One region of the Pusillimonas sp. ANT_WB101 genome, then DNA from elsewhere that is predicted to be linked to it. Evidence: riboswitches for the same ligand, from Rfam matches in the RefSeq annotation. Region 1 holds a riboswitch; the other holds the start of a gene.
The links. A riboswitch is a leader RNA that binds a small molecule or an ion and turns the genes downstream of it on or off. The one in region 1 is predicted to bind glycine.
Positions count from the first base shown of each region.

Region 2: it holds a riboswitch for glycine, as region 1 does, so the genes downstream of both, FQ179_RS15295 (D-amino acid dehydrogenase) here and gcvT (glycine cleavage system aminomethyltransferase GcvT) in region 1, are expected to answer to the same signal.

Region 1 covers NZ_VOAY01000001.1:26,797-35,272, reverse strand. Annotated here, with positions in the region: gene FQ179_RS00135 (PLP-dependent aminotransferase family protein) at 1-747, opposite strand, end outside; gene FQ179_RS00130 (aspartate aminotransferase family protein) at 960-2,285, shown strand; gene gcvP (aminomethyl-transferring glycine dehydrogenase) at 2,465-5,359, opposite strand; gene gcvH (glycine cleavage system protein GcvH) at 5,500-5,877, opposite strand; gene gcvT (glycine cleavage system aminomethyltransferase GcvT) at 5,926-7,074, opposite strand; glycine riboswitch at 7,124-7,235, opposite strand; glycine riboswitch at 7,254-7,342, opposite strand; gene FQ179_RS00110 (NAD(P)/FAD-dependent oxidoreductase) at 7,587-8,476, opposite strand, start outside.
Region 2 covers NZ_VOAY01000003.1:553,060-561,535, reverse strand. Annotated here, with positions in the region: gene FQ179_RS15310 (SagB/ThcOx family dehydrogenase) at 1-75, shown strand, start outside; gene FQ179_RS15305 (DMT family transporter) at 59-949, opposite strand; gene FQ179_RS15300 (PLP-dependent aminotransferase family protein) at 1,117-2,508, shown strand; glycine riboswitch at 2,848-2,943, shown strand; gene FQ179_RS15295 (D-amino acid dehydrogenase) at 3,095-4,354, shown strand; gene FQ179_RS15290 (PACE efflux transporter) at 4,445-4,909, opposite strand; gene FQ179_RS15285 (helix-turn-helix domain-containing protein) at 5,141-5,272, shown strand; gene ada (bifunctional DNA-binding transcriptional regulator/O6-methylguanine-DNA methyltransferase Ada) at 5,368-6,465, shown strand; gene FQ179_RS15275 (peptidoglycan DD-metalloendopeptidase family protein) at 6,588-7,238, opposite strand; gene FQ179_RS15270 (DUF2799 domain-containing protein) at 7,405-7,884, opposite strand; gene FQ179_RS15265 (hypothetical protein) at 7,987-8,476, opposite strand, start outside.

The sequences.
Region 1 (8,476 bases):
ATCACCTTCTTGGGCCAAGGCCTCGAGCGCATAAAGATCAATTCCGTCTTCATTACGCGCAACCCCACGCACCACCAACCCGGCCAGCTTTAGCGCAGGCAACAGGTTGGCATAGCAGGGGATCTCTACTGCAATCGTATCGCCAGGCCGCAACAGTGTGCGTATAACAATATCAAGCGCCTGCGTAGCGCCGTGAGTCAGCAACACCTGTCGGATATCCAACTGCAGACCATGCTGACCCAACGCCTGACGCACATACTCGCGCAGGGGGTGGTAACCGTAAGGATGCCCATACCCGCCCAATTGCGTGACGGGCGTACGTGACACCTGCCGTATTGACTGCTGCAGGCCGGCTTCATTAAGCCATTCTGGCGGCAACCAGCCGCAGCCTGACTTAATGGGTATGGAATGATCGGCAAAAACGTCGGCAAGTAGCCACGCCGCCCCCAGACGTGGAGGCTCCCAATCGGGCGCACGTTCTGGCACCGGTGCCTGCCTGGCCGACGACGGCACGCGGTAGCCAGAACCTGGCCGCGCTACCAGCAGGCCACGTGCAACCAAACGACTGTAGGCTGCCGATACAGTGAAGGTGCTAACGGCATGCGTGCGCGCAAATTGTCGTACCGATGGCACCTGCATGCCGGGCCTGAGTTGCTGTTGACGTATTGCCAGCTCTATCGCTGCAACCACCTGATCTGAAAGCGTTTCGCCCACGGTACGATCACGCACGGGCTCGAAGAATCGCACTGTTGCCTCCTGAACTGTACAGTTTTATGAATAATGCCTATACAGCCATGTCGATATTATCTATCTGTATATTTAAACCTGATCATATACGGACGAGAATAGCTCCACAAGAATCTTTTCTCTCCTGCACAGTTTGCGCCATCACCTCGTAAGGGGCGGCCAGCCACCGGCAGGGAGCCCCAACATGGTTTTATTTCAGTGCAGAGGTGATAATGACCAGCCAAGCCAATCTTCCCGACCTCTCGAATCTGTGGATGCCGTTTACGGCAAACCGCCAATTCAAAGACAAACCGCGCCTGCTGGCAAAAGCCAAGGGCATGTACTACACCTCAACCGAAGGCCAGCAAATTCTGGATGCTACGGCGGGGCTGTGGTGTGTCAATGCCGGGCATGGTCGCCAGGAAATCATTGACGCCATCTCGCAGCAGACGGCTGAGCTCGACTATGCACCAAGCTTCCAGATGGGCCACACAGACTCTTTTCTGGCCGCCACCGCTGTAGCCAAACTGATGCCCAAAGGCCTGGACCGCATTTTCTTTACCAACTCGGGGTCAGAGTCGGTAGACACGTCGCTCAAGATCGCTCTGGCCTACCACCGCGCCCGCGGCGAAGGCCAACGCACGCGTCTTATCGGTCGCGAACGCGGGTACCATGGCGTAGGCTTTGGCGGCATTTCGGTGGGCGGTATTTCACCCAACCGCAAAACCTTCTCAGGTGCCCTACTGCCCAGCGTCGATCACATGCCGCACACGCATGATTTGTCGAAAAATGCCAATTCTCGCGGCCAGCCCGCCTGGGGTGAGCATTTTGCCGATGAACTCGAGCGTATCGTCGCACTGCACGACGCCTCGACTATAGCCGCCGTCATCGTCGAGCCACTGGCGGGTTCGACCGGGGTACTTCTTCCCCCAAAAGGTTATCTTCAAAAGCTGCGGGCCATCACCGAAAAGCACGGCATTTTGCTAATTTTCGACGAAGTCATTACCGCCTTTGGTCGCCTGGGTGCCAATACCGCCAGCGAATTGTTTGGTGTTACGCCTGATCTCATTACCATGGCCAAAGGCATTAGCAACGCCGCCGTGCCAGCCGGTGCCGTCGCCGTCAAGCGCGAGATCCACGACACTATTTTGGCTGCAGCAGCCAACGGCATCGAGTTTTTCCACGGTTACACCTACTCAGCCCACCCCCTCGCCACGGCAGCCATGCTTGCAACGCTGGGAATCTACGAGCGTGACCACCTCTTCAAACGTGCCAAAGATATGTCGCAAACGTTTGAAGACGCCGCACACAGGCTGGAAGACGCGCGTCACGTCATCGACGTGCGTAACCTTGGCCTGGTTGCCGGAATTGAATTAAAGCCGCGTGAAGGCGCGCCGGGTGCCCGTGCAGCTGAAGTGTTTGGGAAGTGCTTTGATGCGGGCGTTATGGTGCGCTATACCGGCGACATCATTGCAATATCACCACCACTCATCATTGAAGAAGAGCAGATCGCGCATATCTTCGACACCATCAAAAAGGTACTTGATACCGTAGCATAGTCCCAGCGGGCAACGGCAGCGCCCCGTACACCCCAAAAATATCTCGAGGTATACGGGGCGCTTAGGCTTTATGCCGTTGCGACGGAGGCGGCTGCTGTGCTTACGGTCGTGGGGCATGCGGATACGGTCGCGGCGGCTGCGCCCGTAACCACAGCGCCTGCCACAAACGCCCTAAACCACTACTCGACCTTTACAACCGCCTCATCATCAAGATAAGACTCCACCGGGGGGCATGAGCACATAAGGTTGCGATCACCCCAGGCATTGTCCACACGCGATACCGGTGGCCAGTACTTGTTGTGGCGCAGACTGGCAAGCGGATAGGCCGCTTGCTCACGCGTGTAATCATGATGCCACGCTGAAGCCAAGAGCATTTGTGCCGTGTGCGGCGCATTGCGCAACACATTGTCTTCTGCGTCTTTTTCGCCGCGCTCCACCTGTGCAATTTCTTCGCGGATGGCAATCATGGCATCAATAAAGCGGTCAAGCTCCGCCAGCCCTTCCGACTCGGTCGGCTCAACCATGAGCGTACCCGCCACCGGAAAACTCATGGTGGGCGCATGAAAGCCATAATCAACCAGACGCTTGGCAACATCTTCAGCCGAAATACCGCAACGGTCTTTGATGGGACGGATATCCAGAATGCACTCGTGCGCTACGTGCCCGTTGCTGTCTGCATACAAAATCGGATAATGCTCGCGCAGCCGCGCAGCAATGTAGTTGGCATTCAAAATAGCAACTTCTGACGCTTCTCTAAGCCCCTCAGCGCCCATCATCGAGATATACATGTACGAAATAGGCAAAATGCTGGCCGAACCATAGGGTGCCGCAGACACCGGCCCGACTTTCGCGCCTTCGGGCAGCACACCGGTCTCATCGACCAGACCCGGCAAATAGGGCGCCAGGTGCGAACGCACGGCTACCGGACCTACACCCGGCCCACCGCCCCCGTGAGGAATGCAAAATGTTTTATGCAGATTAAGGTGTGACACATCGCCGCCGAACTTGCCAGGCTGGGCAAGGCCCACCATGGCATTCATATTGGCCCCATCGATGTACACCTGCCCGCCCGCATCATGCACCAGCGCGCAGATCTCGCGCACGGCGGTTTCAAACATGCCATGGGTAGACGGGTAGGTAATCATCAAAGCCGCGAGACGGTCGCCCACCTGAGCGATACGAACCTTAAGGTCTTCAACATCAACATTGCCATTGCTGTCAGAAGCCACCACCACCACATCCATGCCTGCCAGCTGCGCCGAGGCTGGATTAGTGCCATGGGCTGACGCGGGGATAAGACACACATTACGCTGTGGCTGACCGTTGGCGTGATGGTAGGCCTGTATGGCCAGAAGGCCAGCATATTCGCCCTGAGCACCCGAGTTAGGCTGCAGGCTGACCGCGTCATACCCTGTAATAACGCAGAGTGCAGATGACAGACGGTCGACAAGCTCTTTATAACCCTGTGCTTGATCAGCGGGCGCAAACGGGTGCATATTGCCGAATTCGGGCCAAGTAACCGGGATCATCTCGGCCGTGGCGTTTAGCTTCATCGTGCATGAACCCAGTGGGATCATGGTGCGATCCAGCGCGAGGTCTTTGTCAGCCAGGCTGCGCAGGTAGCGCAGCATGTCGGTTTCTGACTGAATGCGCGAGAAGATGGCGTGCGACAAAATTGCACCGTGGCGGCGCAAGCCTGCAGGTATGCCCAAGGCGGTAGGTTTGGCTTTTTGTGCGGCGGCGTCCCAGGTTTTACCCAGGCCCTGTGCAAACACGGACAGCAGCACGTCAAGATCTGCCACCGTAACGGTTTCGTCCAGCGACACGGCCAGGCGGCCTGCACCAGGCTGGCGCAGGTTTATGCGTGCAGCCTTTGCTGCGTCAACAATTGCCTGCGTAGCGTCGCCCGTATTGAGCAGCAGCGTATCAAAATACTGTTTATTAACGACGGTAACGCCCAGTTGCTCCAGCGCGCCTTTCAGAAAACTGGTCAGCGTGGCCACGCGTTCGGCAATGCGGGTAAGGCCAGCGGGCCCATGCCATACCGCATACATGCCGGCCATGACAGCCAGCAACACCTGTGCCGTGCAAATATTGGAAGTGGCCTTTTCACGGCGAATATGCTGCTCCCGCGTTTGCAGCGCAAGACGCAAGGCGGGTGCGCCCTGGCTGTCTTTAGACACACCCACCAGACGGCCCGGCATACTACGCTTAAAACTGTCTTTACACGCCATAAAGCCTGCGTGTGGGCCCCCATAGCCCGGGGGCACGCCAAAGCGCTGGGCACAGCCGACAGCAATATCAGCGCCCCACTCACCCGGTGGTGTCAGCAAAGCAAGTGCCAGCAAGTCTGTCGCAACAGAGACCACTGCGCCCATGGCATGGGCCTGCTCAGCCAGCGCACGATAGTCGGCAATATCGCCCAGGCTATGCGGGTACTGCACGAGTACGCCAAAACAAGCGGGCAGGCTGGCAGCCTCGTCACCGACCAACAGATCAATACCCAGCCCACTGGCGCGGGTGCGGAGGATTTCAAGCGTTTGTGGATGACAATGCTGCGAGGCGAAGAACACATTACTTTTTGAACGCGAACTACGACGCGCAAGCGCCATGGCCTCGGCAGCGGCCGTACCCTCGTCCAGCAACGACGCGTTGGCGATATCCAGCCCGGTCAGATCAGCGACCATGGTCTGGTAATTAAGTAGCGCCTCGAGCCGGCCCTGCGAGATCTCGGGCTGGTAAGGCGTGTACGCCGTATACCATGCCGGGTTTTCAAGAATATTGCGCAAAATCACATGCGGCACATGCGTACCGTAGTACCCCTGGCCAATATAGTTGCGATAAACCTGGTTACGCCCTGCAATTTCGCGCAGGCCAGCCAGCGCATCAGTTTCGCTGCGCGAGGCCGGCAGATCAAGCGGCTTGCGGTCGAGAATGCTGGCCGGCACCACCTGTTGCACCAGACTCTCGAGGCTTTGTGCCCCAATGGCTTCCAGCATGCGGGCCTGATCAGCCTGGCCCGGGCCTATATGCCGGGGGATAAAGTCAGAGTGAGGGTCTAAATCTCGCAACATAATCAACCTAAACAGAAAGAAATGCGGGGCATGTGGGCATGATCAGGGCGGTTGGCCCGCTGAGGTCGCGTTACGCCTCAGAGCGCCGACCGCCACAAAAAGACAGACACCAAAAGGCGCCGGCAGGCGCCTTAAGGCACTTAGCTGGCGCCGAGCGCCTCGTAGTCGTCGCCATCCATGAGGTCATCGATGTCGTCAGGATTATTGGGCTTAATCTTGAAGATCCACGTATCAAAGGCTGCCTGGTTGATAAGGTCAGGCTGATCACCCAGCGCCTCATTAAAGGCCACAATCTCGCCATCGACGGGCGCGTAAATGTCAGAAGCGGCCTTGACTGACTCAACCACACCCGCGGTATCGCCAGCAGACAGCTTGGCACCGGGGTTAACATCACCCACAAAAACCAGATCGCCCAGTTGGTCTTGAGCGGCATCGGTAATGCCCACTAGAAAGACGTCGCCTTCAGGCTTGACCCATTCATGGGAAGACGTGTATTTGCGATCAGTTGGAAGACTCATGGTGTACCCCGTGAAAATCAGTATTCGTTATAAGAGTGAGCGCGCGCATCAGACCGAAATTTTGCCGTTGCGCACGAAAGGCATTTTTACCACTTCTGCAGGCATCCATTTGCCGCGCATCTCGACTTCGACGGCATCGCCAGGCTGCAGACCCAGAGGCACACGCGCCATACCGATGGAAACACCCATGGTAGGCGACATGGAGCCACTGGTGAGTTCACCGTCGCCCTGAGCACTGCGCAACTTCATGTGCGCCCGCATAACACCACGCTCGAGCAGTTTGATGCCCACCAGCGTTTGGTCGGGGGTAATGGCTTCAAGGGCGTCTCGGCCAATAAAACGACGATCGGGGTTTTTAAAAGAAACCGTCCATGACAGGCCCGAGATCAGTGGGTTAACCTGCTCGTTCATTTCTTGCCCGTATAGATTCATGCCCGCCTCAAGCCGCAGTGTGTCGCGCGCGCCCAGACCACAAGGCAACACGCCCTGACTGACGAGGTCATCCCAGAAAGCACCCACCTGGGTGGCCGGCAGTACAACTTCAAAGCCGTCTTCACCGGTGTACCCTGTGCGTGCAACCAGCGTATCGGCATCGATGTAAACACCGTTAAAGGCCGCCAGCTGCTCGGTGGGTGCCTTCCAGTGCGGGCGCGCTGCCCAGAGCTTTTCGCGGGCTTGGGGCCCTTGCACCGCAATCATGGCCAGATCACGCCGGGGTTCAATTTGAACCTCAAAGCCCTCATCGCGCGCAACCTGCTGCATCCAGGCAATGTCTTTGTCTGCCGTACCGGCATTTACCACCAGTCGCCAGTTGGTCTCATCAAAAAAGTACACAATCAGGTCGTCAATGACGCCGCCGTCAGGCTTGAGCATGCACGCGTACAGGGCCTTGCCTGGCACCGTAAGCTTGGCCACGTCATTAGCCAGCAAGCGTGACAAAAAGGCACGCACGCCTTGTTCGCCCGTGGCGGCATCCTGAGCCTCGGCTGACGTTGACGCGGCGGCTACTTTGCCACGTACATCAACATTGAGCATGTGCGAAACATCGAACATACCCGCGGCGCGGCGTACGGTGTGATGCTCTTCAATTTGCGAGCCATAGGAAACAGGCATATCCCAGCCACCGAAGTCGACCATTTTGGCGCCGGCCTGAAGATGGGCAGAATGCAGAGGGGTATGTTTTAGTGCTGTAGACATGAGAGAGGCTCCGGAAACGAAACGACGACGCCGAGCCACCTGGCCCTTGCGCCGCCCTTCTGTCCTTTTGCCTGAGAGTTGACCCCATATAGGGGGTTCACCTTCGGCGCCCGATGCCAGGCCTGCGGGCCAATGGAACGAGTCTCTCCAGAATGCTGCCTTGCCAGCCAATTGGCGACAACACACGAGCGGTACGGGGTGCCTGAGCGATTTCGGGCGAATTGCGCCTTCGGCGGTCGAAAAATCGACGCTCTCCCACTGTGTGACGACAGCAAACGAGAGCATACCCCGAAAGCCAGGCAGCCACAAACAGATTTCGGCCCAGCGTTGAAAATATATTAATGTTGGCTCGCGTTTGCCGCTGTGCTGCAACAACGCCTTGCCGCAGACGGCACCTGCGTGCTTTGCACTGAAAGTATATTAATGCCGGCTAGCGTTTGCCGTCGTGCTGTAACAATGCCTTGCCGCGGGCTACACCCTTCTGCCCTGCGTTAAAAGCAGTTTAATGTCGGCTAGCGTTTGCCGCCATGCTGCAGCAATGCCTTGCCGCAGGCCACACCAGAAGCCCACGCCCACTGAAAGTTATAGCCGCCCAGCCAGCCTGTAACATCCACGGCTTCACCTATAAAGTACAAGCCAGAAACCGCACTGGCCTCCATGGTCTTTTGATTCAGGCAGCGTGTATCAACCCCGCCACGCATCACTTCCGCTTTCTTGTAACCCGCCGTGCCGCTGGGGAACAGCTGCCAGGCATTGATGCACGCGCCCAGTTCGCGCAAAGTCTTGTCCGGCACATCGGCCAGGCGTTGCTCGCCCAAACCATCACCAGTAGTTTGCGCATTGGCCAGCCATTGGTCAGCCAGACGCTTGGGCCACATACCGGATAACACCGACCCCAGCTTCTGTCGGCTGCCCTGCTTGCTTTCAAGCAGTTCGCGGGCAAGATCCCGCCCCGGCGCAAGATCAACAGAAATCGCCTCGCCTGGGTTCCAGTAACTGGATATCTGCAAAATAGCTGGGCCAGACAGACCCCTGTGTGTAAAAAGCAGGTCTTCAAGAAACTCAGTCTGTGCCGCCTTGCCACCGGGTTTCTGACGCCCGTTCGCCTTTCTCGCAGCAGCCGCTCCAGCCCCGACAGCGCGCACCAGCACTTCCAGCGCCACACCGCTCAGGGAAGAAAACGGCTTCCAGGCCTCTGCATCAAAAGTAAGCGGAACCAGCGCAGGCCGGGGTTCAATCACCTTCAGCCCAAACTGCCGCGCCACACCCAAGGCGAAATCAGTCGCGCCCAATTGCGGGATGGCCATGCCGCCCGTCGCCATCACAAGCTGGTGCGCCTGCACCTCGCCCTGCGACGTATGCAGCACAAACACGTCGTCATCGACACGCGTAATGCGCTCCA
Region 2 (8,476 bases), on a different contig from region 1:
GGGTTTGATCTGGTTGCACTGTATTGCGTGGGGGATCCGGCCTTGCCAGATGCATCCCCTAAGGCAGGGCTTTAGGGGCGGGTGGGGTAGCAGAAAACCGGCGAGCTCCAGCTACGCAGGCTATGACGGCGCTGGTTGCCACCAGCATAGGCCAGCTGATGGTTTCGTTAAGAAGCGCTGCAGCAAGCATTAGGCCAAGAAATGGCTGAAGTAGTTGAAGCTGGCCAACAGCGGCTATGCCACCCAGTGCCAGCCCGCGGTACCAAAAGAAGAATCCAAGCAACATGCTAAACAAGGTGACATAGCCCAAGCCCAACCAGGCAGGCACGCCAATGTTTTGCCAATCGCTTGGCATCAGGATGAGGAACATGGGTATTGAGATAGGCAGCGACAGCACCAGCGCCCATGAAATCACCTGCCAGCCGCCAAGTTGGCGTGAAAGACGACCACCCTCGGCATAGCCATAGCCACACAGCACTATGGCAAGCAGCATGAGCGTGTCGCCCTTAAATGAAGCACCGCCTCCCTGCAGGAGGGCGAACGAGGCCACGCACATGGCCCCCAGAACGGCAAACACCCAGAATGCGATGCGAGGCCGCTCGCCGCCGCGTATCACGCCGAAAATAGCGGTGGCCAGAGGTAGCAGGCCAAGAAACACCAGTGAGCGCGCGGCTGTAATGTACTGCAGCGCCATGGCGGTAAATAATGGAAAACCCAGTACAACACCTATCGCAATGAAGACGAGGGCTTTCAGGTCGGAAACATGGGGTCGCGGTGCCCGCATCAGTACCAGTAGGGCCAGACCCAGCAGACCGGCAATGCCAGCGCGTGCTGAGGTAAGAAAGTAGGGGTCAAAACCCGCTACCGCAACTCGTGTGGCCGGTAACGAGCCACTGAAGATGATGACGCCAAGCATGCCATTAAGCCAGGCCGTAGAGTTTTTTTGCATGCAGATACGTACGAATGAGGTTGCAGGACGCCACTACGATGGAGACGATGGCTGGTTCTAATGAATTGTGCGCGAATCGTGTTGACCTAGCCAGAGACACATCCGTACACTTTTAAAAAACTGTATTGATATAAATACCCATACAAATGCCCGCTTCTATCAATAATATGACCGACGTAACCACTGAAACGCTGACCTCCAGGGTTATGAGCGATATACGCAAGCGTATTACCGGACGTCAGTTGTCGACGGGTTCGCGCCTACCCTCCATACGCGGCCAGGCCCAAGCTATGGGGGTGTCGAAATCAACCGTTGTGGAGGCTTACGAACGTTTGGCAGCCGAGGGCCTGATCCAGGCTCGGCGAGGCTCGGGCTTTTATGTGTCGGCCTCGCCGCCGCCCTTGTCACTGGTTGATCTGGGGCCACGTCTCGATCGTGAAATCGATCCGTTGTGGGTATCGCATCAGGCGCTAAATGCTCCAGGTACCTTGATGAAGCCCGGTTGTGGCTGGTTGCCCCCAAGTTGGATGCCGCAAGACATTTTGCGCAAGGCCTTGCGTACCGCTGCGCGGGCCGAGGCCAGCGCATTGGCTGATTATGCGCCGCCGCAAGGTAATGCTCTTTTGCGCCAACTGTTGGCACGGCGCCTGAATGACGCAGGCATTGAGGCGTCGCTGGCCCAGGTGCTACTTACAGATTCAGGTACGCATGCCCTTGATTTACTGTGTCGGTTTTTAATTGAACCGGGTGACACCGTGATGGTGGATGACCCCTGCTATTTCAATTTTCATGCACTACTGCGAGCGCATCGTGCCAAGGTGGTGTCGGTGCCGTACACCGCAGACGGTCCTGATCTCGTGCATTTCGAGCGTGTTCTGAAGCAGCATGGGCCACGGCTTTATATAACGAATTCGGCTATTCATAACCCTACTGGCGCCACGCTGTCTGCCGTCACAGCTCACAGAGTATTGCGTCTTGCTGAACAGCACAGGCTAACGATAATTGAAGATGATATTTTTTCAGATTTTGAAGCCCGACCATCACCGCGTTTGGCTGCATTTGATGGCCTGCAACAAGTTGTGCATGTAGGAAGCTTTTCAAAGACGCTGTCGGCCGCTGTACGCTGTGGGTTTATTGTGGCGAGGCCAGAATGGACGGCGGCGCTTACTGATTTGAAAATTGCCACTTCTTTTGGTGGTGCAGGGCTTTCTGCAGAATTGGTGTACCACATGCTGAAAGAAGGTGGTTATAGACGCCATGTCGAAAGTTTGCGCTTGCGCCTGGCACAAAATATGGGGCCGGTGGCGGCCCGTTTGCGCGCAGTGGGCATTACGCCGTGGATTATGCCGCAGGCAGGCATGTTTCTTTGGTGCAGTTTGCCCAAAGGTGTAGACGCAGTTGCGGTGGCACGTGCAGCACTGGCTGAAAATATTGTGCTTGCGCCTGGCAATATTTTTAGCCTGTCACAGTCTGCAGGAAGCTTTCTGCGCTTTAATATCGCGCAGTCAAGCGATGAGAGGCTTTATCAGGTGTTGGAGCGTCTGTTAACTACTGCTTAATTAGCTTCCCGCCGCGAAATAATGCATATAAGTCGGGCACTTGTTGCATTATTTGAAATGGACAAGACTTATCGCCGTAGGTATTAAGTTAAAAGAAAATGTTTAACTTTACGGGGATTCAACCCAATTCTTACAGCACTTTCAGGACGAATGCTTTTTTGTAATCAATTATTAAGTGACACGGAAATCGCCTTCGTACTTGTCCATATTCGTCGCCAGGGCGATATTGGAGCACGGGAAACCTGTTTCCTATTCTCCGCAATGGGTAAATGCCTACTTCATTCGGTAACTGTTTGATTTATTGGGTGATTCTGTTAGAATCTGCGGTTCAAATAAGTTGTATGACGTGGCAGGAGAGACCGGAAATTTATATACTCTGGCGCCGACGGAGCAACCGCCCCGGAAACTCTCAGGCAAAAGGACTGCCCGTCACACATAAAAATCTGGAGAGCGGCGCTAAGGGCGCCCACCGAAGGGGAGGCTCCGCCCAGTGGGCGGCGTTGTAAAACTCTCAGGTACCGAGACAGATGGGGCTACGAGCTGAACGTATTCGTTCAGTATCTGCATCCCTTTCTTTGGAACACCTATGTCTCGCGTATTAGTTATTGGTGCCGGCATCACCGGCATTACCACTGCATATACCCTTAACCAGCACGGTCACGACGTAGTCGTGGCTGATCGTCATTTATATCCCGCCATGGAAACCTCTTATGCCAATGGCGGGCAGCTGTCGGCCAGTAATGCCGAGGTCTGGAATCAGCCAGGCACACTGCTCAAAGGCATTAAATGGATGCTGCAAAAAGATGCACCATTGTTGCTGAACCCATTGCCCTCATGGCATAAGTATTCTTGGCTGGCTGAATTTGCGGGTGCTATTCGAAATTATCGAACAAATACCGTTGCCACCACACGCATGGCCATAGAGGCACGACAGCATTTGTATGACATGGCCGAGCGTGAAAACATTGACTTTAATCTTGAGCGTCGCGGCATTTTGCATGTGTATCACGACCGTGCGGGCTTTGATGTGGCGGCACGGTCTAATACTTTGCTGCTCAAGGGCGGGCTTGAGCGCTATGCCGTTACGCCCGAAGAAATTCGTAATATTGAACCTACATTAACGGGCACGTATTACGGCGGGTTTTTTACGCCTTCTGACGCAACTGGTGATATTCACCGATTTACGCGGGGTTTGGCGGCGGCCGCCGCCCGGCATGGGGTGGAGTTCAGGCATGGCGTAGAAATCGAAAACATGCAGTTTGGTGACGGCGGTGTTACGGCGTTGTTGGCTGACGTGATGTCAGCGGGTACACGCAGGCGTAACGATGCGGAGCGCCTCGATGTTGATGCGGTGGTAATTTGTGCAGGTGTTGGTAGCCGCCGTCTGGCGGCCATGTGTGGCGACCGGTTAAATATTTACCCTGTAAAGGGTTATTCCATTACCGTACAACTGGACGACGAAGCCAGTATTGCAGGGGCCCCTTGGGTGAGCCTGCTGGATGAACGTGCCAAAATCGTTACGTCGCGTCTTGGTAAAGATCGTTTTCGCGTGGCCGGTACGGCAGAGTTTAATGGTGATAATCGGGATATTCGCGCCGATCGCATTGACCCGCTGGTGCGCTGGGTGCATGAAAACTTTAATGTTGAAACGTCGCGCATGACACCTTGGGCCGGGTTGCGACCAATGATGCCAGACATGATGCCCAGGGTGCAGCGCGGACGTCAACAGGGCGTGTATTACAACACCGGCCATGGTCATCTGGGGTGGACGTTGTCCGCCGCTACGGCGCAGCTTGCAGCGGCGCTTGTAGACGAAGATTTGCCTGGCCTGAGCAAAGCGGCGTAAGACAGCACAACGTGCTTACGTTGCCACGCGAGGAGCGTGCTCCTGCGCGTGGCAGCGCAAACGACGGCGGGGCAAATGCTGCCAAGGGTTTTAGGAGTGGCTGCTACAGGGTTGGGGTTCTGTGCTTTGGGGCTTAGGCTGCGCAGAGGCCGGCAAACCGAACAAATGATCGAACACCAGGTTAAACAAAAATGTGTAGATCAGAAAGAAAACAATCAGCCCGATATCCAGCACAAATGCATGCCACAGGGTAAGGTCTAGCCACCAGGCGAACAGGGGCACTAGCATTATGACCAAGCCCAATTCAAAACCGGCGGCGTGTGCGACACGTCGCAAAAAACCACGGCCACGCTTGGTCTGCCGCGATTCCCATAACTCGAACAAGGTGTTGTAGGTTAGGTTCCAGGCTATGGCAATCATGGAAGAAGCTACGCCCGCGACGGCGGCGTGTGAAAGGCCGCGATCGGTAAGTAGTGCCAACCCCAGGCTGGTGATTGCTACAGCGATAAGCTCGTAAAACGAAACGTAGACGAGTTTTCGTTTAATGCCCTGCATGAAATGATTCCGTAATGTGTAGCGTGCCGTATCGATATGATGCACTGCAGCAGTGTATCGCGTTGGGTTGCAGTCGCGTTAATGCGATGCCATTTCGGGTGTTTTGCTCTGAAGGGTGACGGGATTAGCCGTCGGGACGTAGAAGATCTCGATGTTTACCATAGCAGAACCATCAATGAATATCGTTGTGACGTTGCTCGGGCACGTCATTAGCGTGTTACTGGCAAGCGTGTGCGCCGGGCGTTAGAACAGTATGATGGAAATGTAAGCCGCGTTGCACGAGAACTGGGCGTGCATAGAAGTACATTTTATCGACGGCTAGGCGCGTTGACGGCATCCAGGTCAGTTTTAATGCGACGCTGAGAGGCAGGAATTCAGACGCAAGAAACGAGAATCCCGCCAGCGGATTTGGCTTTATCGTATAGCCATTCTTGTTGATTTAATTATGCGGGGGTTTCATGTCCACACTTTTACCGGCTACGACAGCGCGTGTACCTGTGCTGCCTTATGGCAGCGAGGATGTGCGCTGGGCCGCCGTGCAGGCACGTGATGCCAAAGCTGATGGGCACTTTGTTTATGGTGTCCGCACTACAGGGGTGTATTGCAGACCCAGTGCGGCATCGCGTCTGCCCCGGCGCGAGAATATCGAATTTTTTGATTCTGCCGAAGCCGCCGAGGCGGCGGGGTATCGTGCCAGTCAGCGCCTGGCAGCGGATCAAACGGCGGCGAGTGCGCAGCGCGCGCGTTTGGTCGCGCAGGCTTGCCGGCACATTGAGCAGGCAGAGAGCCCACCCGCCCTTGAGGAGCTAGCCGAGGGAGCTGGCCTTAGCCCATGGCATTTTCATCGGGTATTCAAGGCTGAAACAGGCCTTACCCCTAAAGCCTATGCTGACGCAGCACGGGCACGACGGCTGCGTGATGAACTGCTTGGGTCTGCAACGGTCACCGACGCCATTTACGACGCAGGCTTTAATGCATCGAGCCGATTTTATGAACAGTCAGACGCCCTGCTGGGTATGAGCCCGCGTGACTGGCGTGGCGGGGGCGCCAACACGCGCATTCGGTTTGCCGTGGGGCAGTGTTCGTTAGGGGCTATTTTAGTCGCCCAGAGCGTGCGAGGAATTTGCGCCATTTCGCTGGGTGATGATGCTGACCAACTTGTGCGTGATCTTCAAGACCGGTTTCCCAAGGCTGAACTTACTGGTTCTGAGCCTGAGTTTGATGAGCTGGTTGCAAGCGTAGTGGGGTTTGTCGAGCAGCCTAGCCTGGGGCTGGATCTTCCATTGGATGTGCGAGGCACCGCGTTTCAGCAGCGGGTGTGGCAGGCGCTGCAGCAAATACCTGCGGGCGAAACTGCCACCTATTCTGAGATTGCCGAGCGCATTGGCTCGCCAAAAGCCGTGCGGGCAGTGGGGCAGGCCTGTGGTGCCAATTTGTTAGCGGTTGCCATACCGTGCCATCGCGTGGTTCGCCGCGGTGGTGATTTGTCAGGGTATCGGTGGGGCATAGACCGTAAACGAGCGCTGTTGCTGCGAGAACAATCAGGCTGTGGATAACGCGCTTGAGGGGGGCGCTGTTGCAGATATCCGGCACAGTCGGCTATTACCTGATAAAGACAACAGTAATGTTTTATTGTCGAAAGCTGTTTTGCCAGCACCGAAGTTGGACGGTGCCTGGCCTATTTAGGCAGGTAACTATTGGCGTTGACCGACTTGCCATTGTGTCGCAACTCGAAGTACAGACCTACCTGTTTGCTTTCGGAGCTACCCATTTCGGCAATTTTTTGCCCCTGTCGTACCGACTGGCCTTCTTTGACCGTGATCGAGCGGTTGTGCGCATAGACGCTGAGGTAGCTGGAAGCATGGTTTACGATGACAAGGTTGCCATAGCCACGTAAGCCGTTACCTGCATAGACGACCTTGCCGTCGGCTACAGATTTGATGGGCGTGCCCACCTTGTTGATGATGTACAGCCCGTATGGGCTCGGGCCTTTCAGGCCGCGATTGACATTGCCTTCAGCAGGCCAGGCTAGCGATATACCCGCAGCACCAGACCTGGCTGACGCACTGGGTGTGGGTGTTACCGATACCCCGCTGGAAGGCGTTGGTGCCGGGCGAGACGTAGCGACCCCCGACCCTTGAACACGCAATACTTGCCCTACCTCAAGGCGATTGGGGTTGCTGATGCTGTTCATTTTCATGAGCGATTGCACGCTTTGGCCGTGCTGGCGCGCAATTTTGCTGAGTGTGTCGCCTGACACAACGCGGTACTGACCCGACGCCACAGGCTGGGTGGTGGTGGTGCCGCAGGCCACCAGTAATGACAGCATGGCACTTGCCAGCAGCCACCGTAGCGCATGGTGTTTGGACGCCAGTCGGCGCACCAACGAGGTATGGGTTTGAGGGGTTGGGCAACTGGGCATAGCGCAATGTGAGATTGTTCTTGGCATCATTGCACTAAGAGTACCAAGTCAGGTGGCTGACCGCAACGCAGGCTTACCTTGCTGGGGTCGGCACAGAAGAAGCCTGCCGTGCTACATCATCGCGCGCACGTTGCAGGCGGCGGTCAAGATCTCTGAGTTCGTTGCGCAGCTGCTTGCGTTTGGATGTGCTTTTTTCTTTGTCTAGTTGTTGTTGAAGCTGACGTGACTGCGAATTGAGCGAGTCGACATATTGTTCAGCGTCGTAGATACGTTTTCCTGCCTGATGAAATTGCAGAAACTGTCTTTCGAGATTTGCGGGGCAAGCGTTGCGGTACGGTCTGCCTTGACGGCCTTCTTCTAGTGCACGATCAGGTGTGCAGTATTCGCGTATTCCAATTGCTCTTCCTGTCTGGTATTGGCGAGCGTCGGGTACGATCCCCACTTTGCCACAGGCCTCGCGATGGTCTTCTATACGGCTCAGCGGTAGGCCGTCGCGACCGTCGCGGTAGCCCTGATCTTGCCAGTTTGCGGTAAGACAATCTTTCTCCGACATACTGGCGCAGCCCGCCATGCTGAATAAGATTGCAAAAATTAATAGTAAGCGCGAGGGTGTTGTCTGGAGCATAGTTTGAAAGTGTGCTGACACACAGCTTTTTTAGCGGGTTCGTGGTACAGAAAACTTTTTAAACTCTGGTTCTACGCCAGCCACTTCCAGACGCTGTGTCCAGATCTTGGCTATAGCGTCATCCATAACCATATTCTGTCGGACCATGCCTATGGCGGTATTTTCTTGTCCAACGACATTCATGGAAATAACGAAGGTGAACTGGGGGTTATCTTTCTGATAGGGTAAAGGGTCCATGCCTTCTGACGAGACGCTTGTCCACAACGCATGCGCAACATGAGCAGGGCGCGCCACACCGTCAGCAGTGTACCGGTATTGCGGGGTTTCGAGTTTTGGTGCTGACAGCGTTGTTGGAGCAAGTTCAGGCCCGGTAGGGTCTAACGTTGAAAGACAGGACTCACCCAGGCAGTCATCGGCCCGTGCCTGTTTGTCTGTAAGTTCACGCCGGCTGGCGTATCGTGCATCGGCCATCATGCCCATCATGGGTGACATGACAAAGCGCCAGTTTACGTGCGGCCCG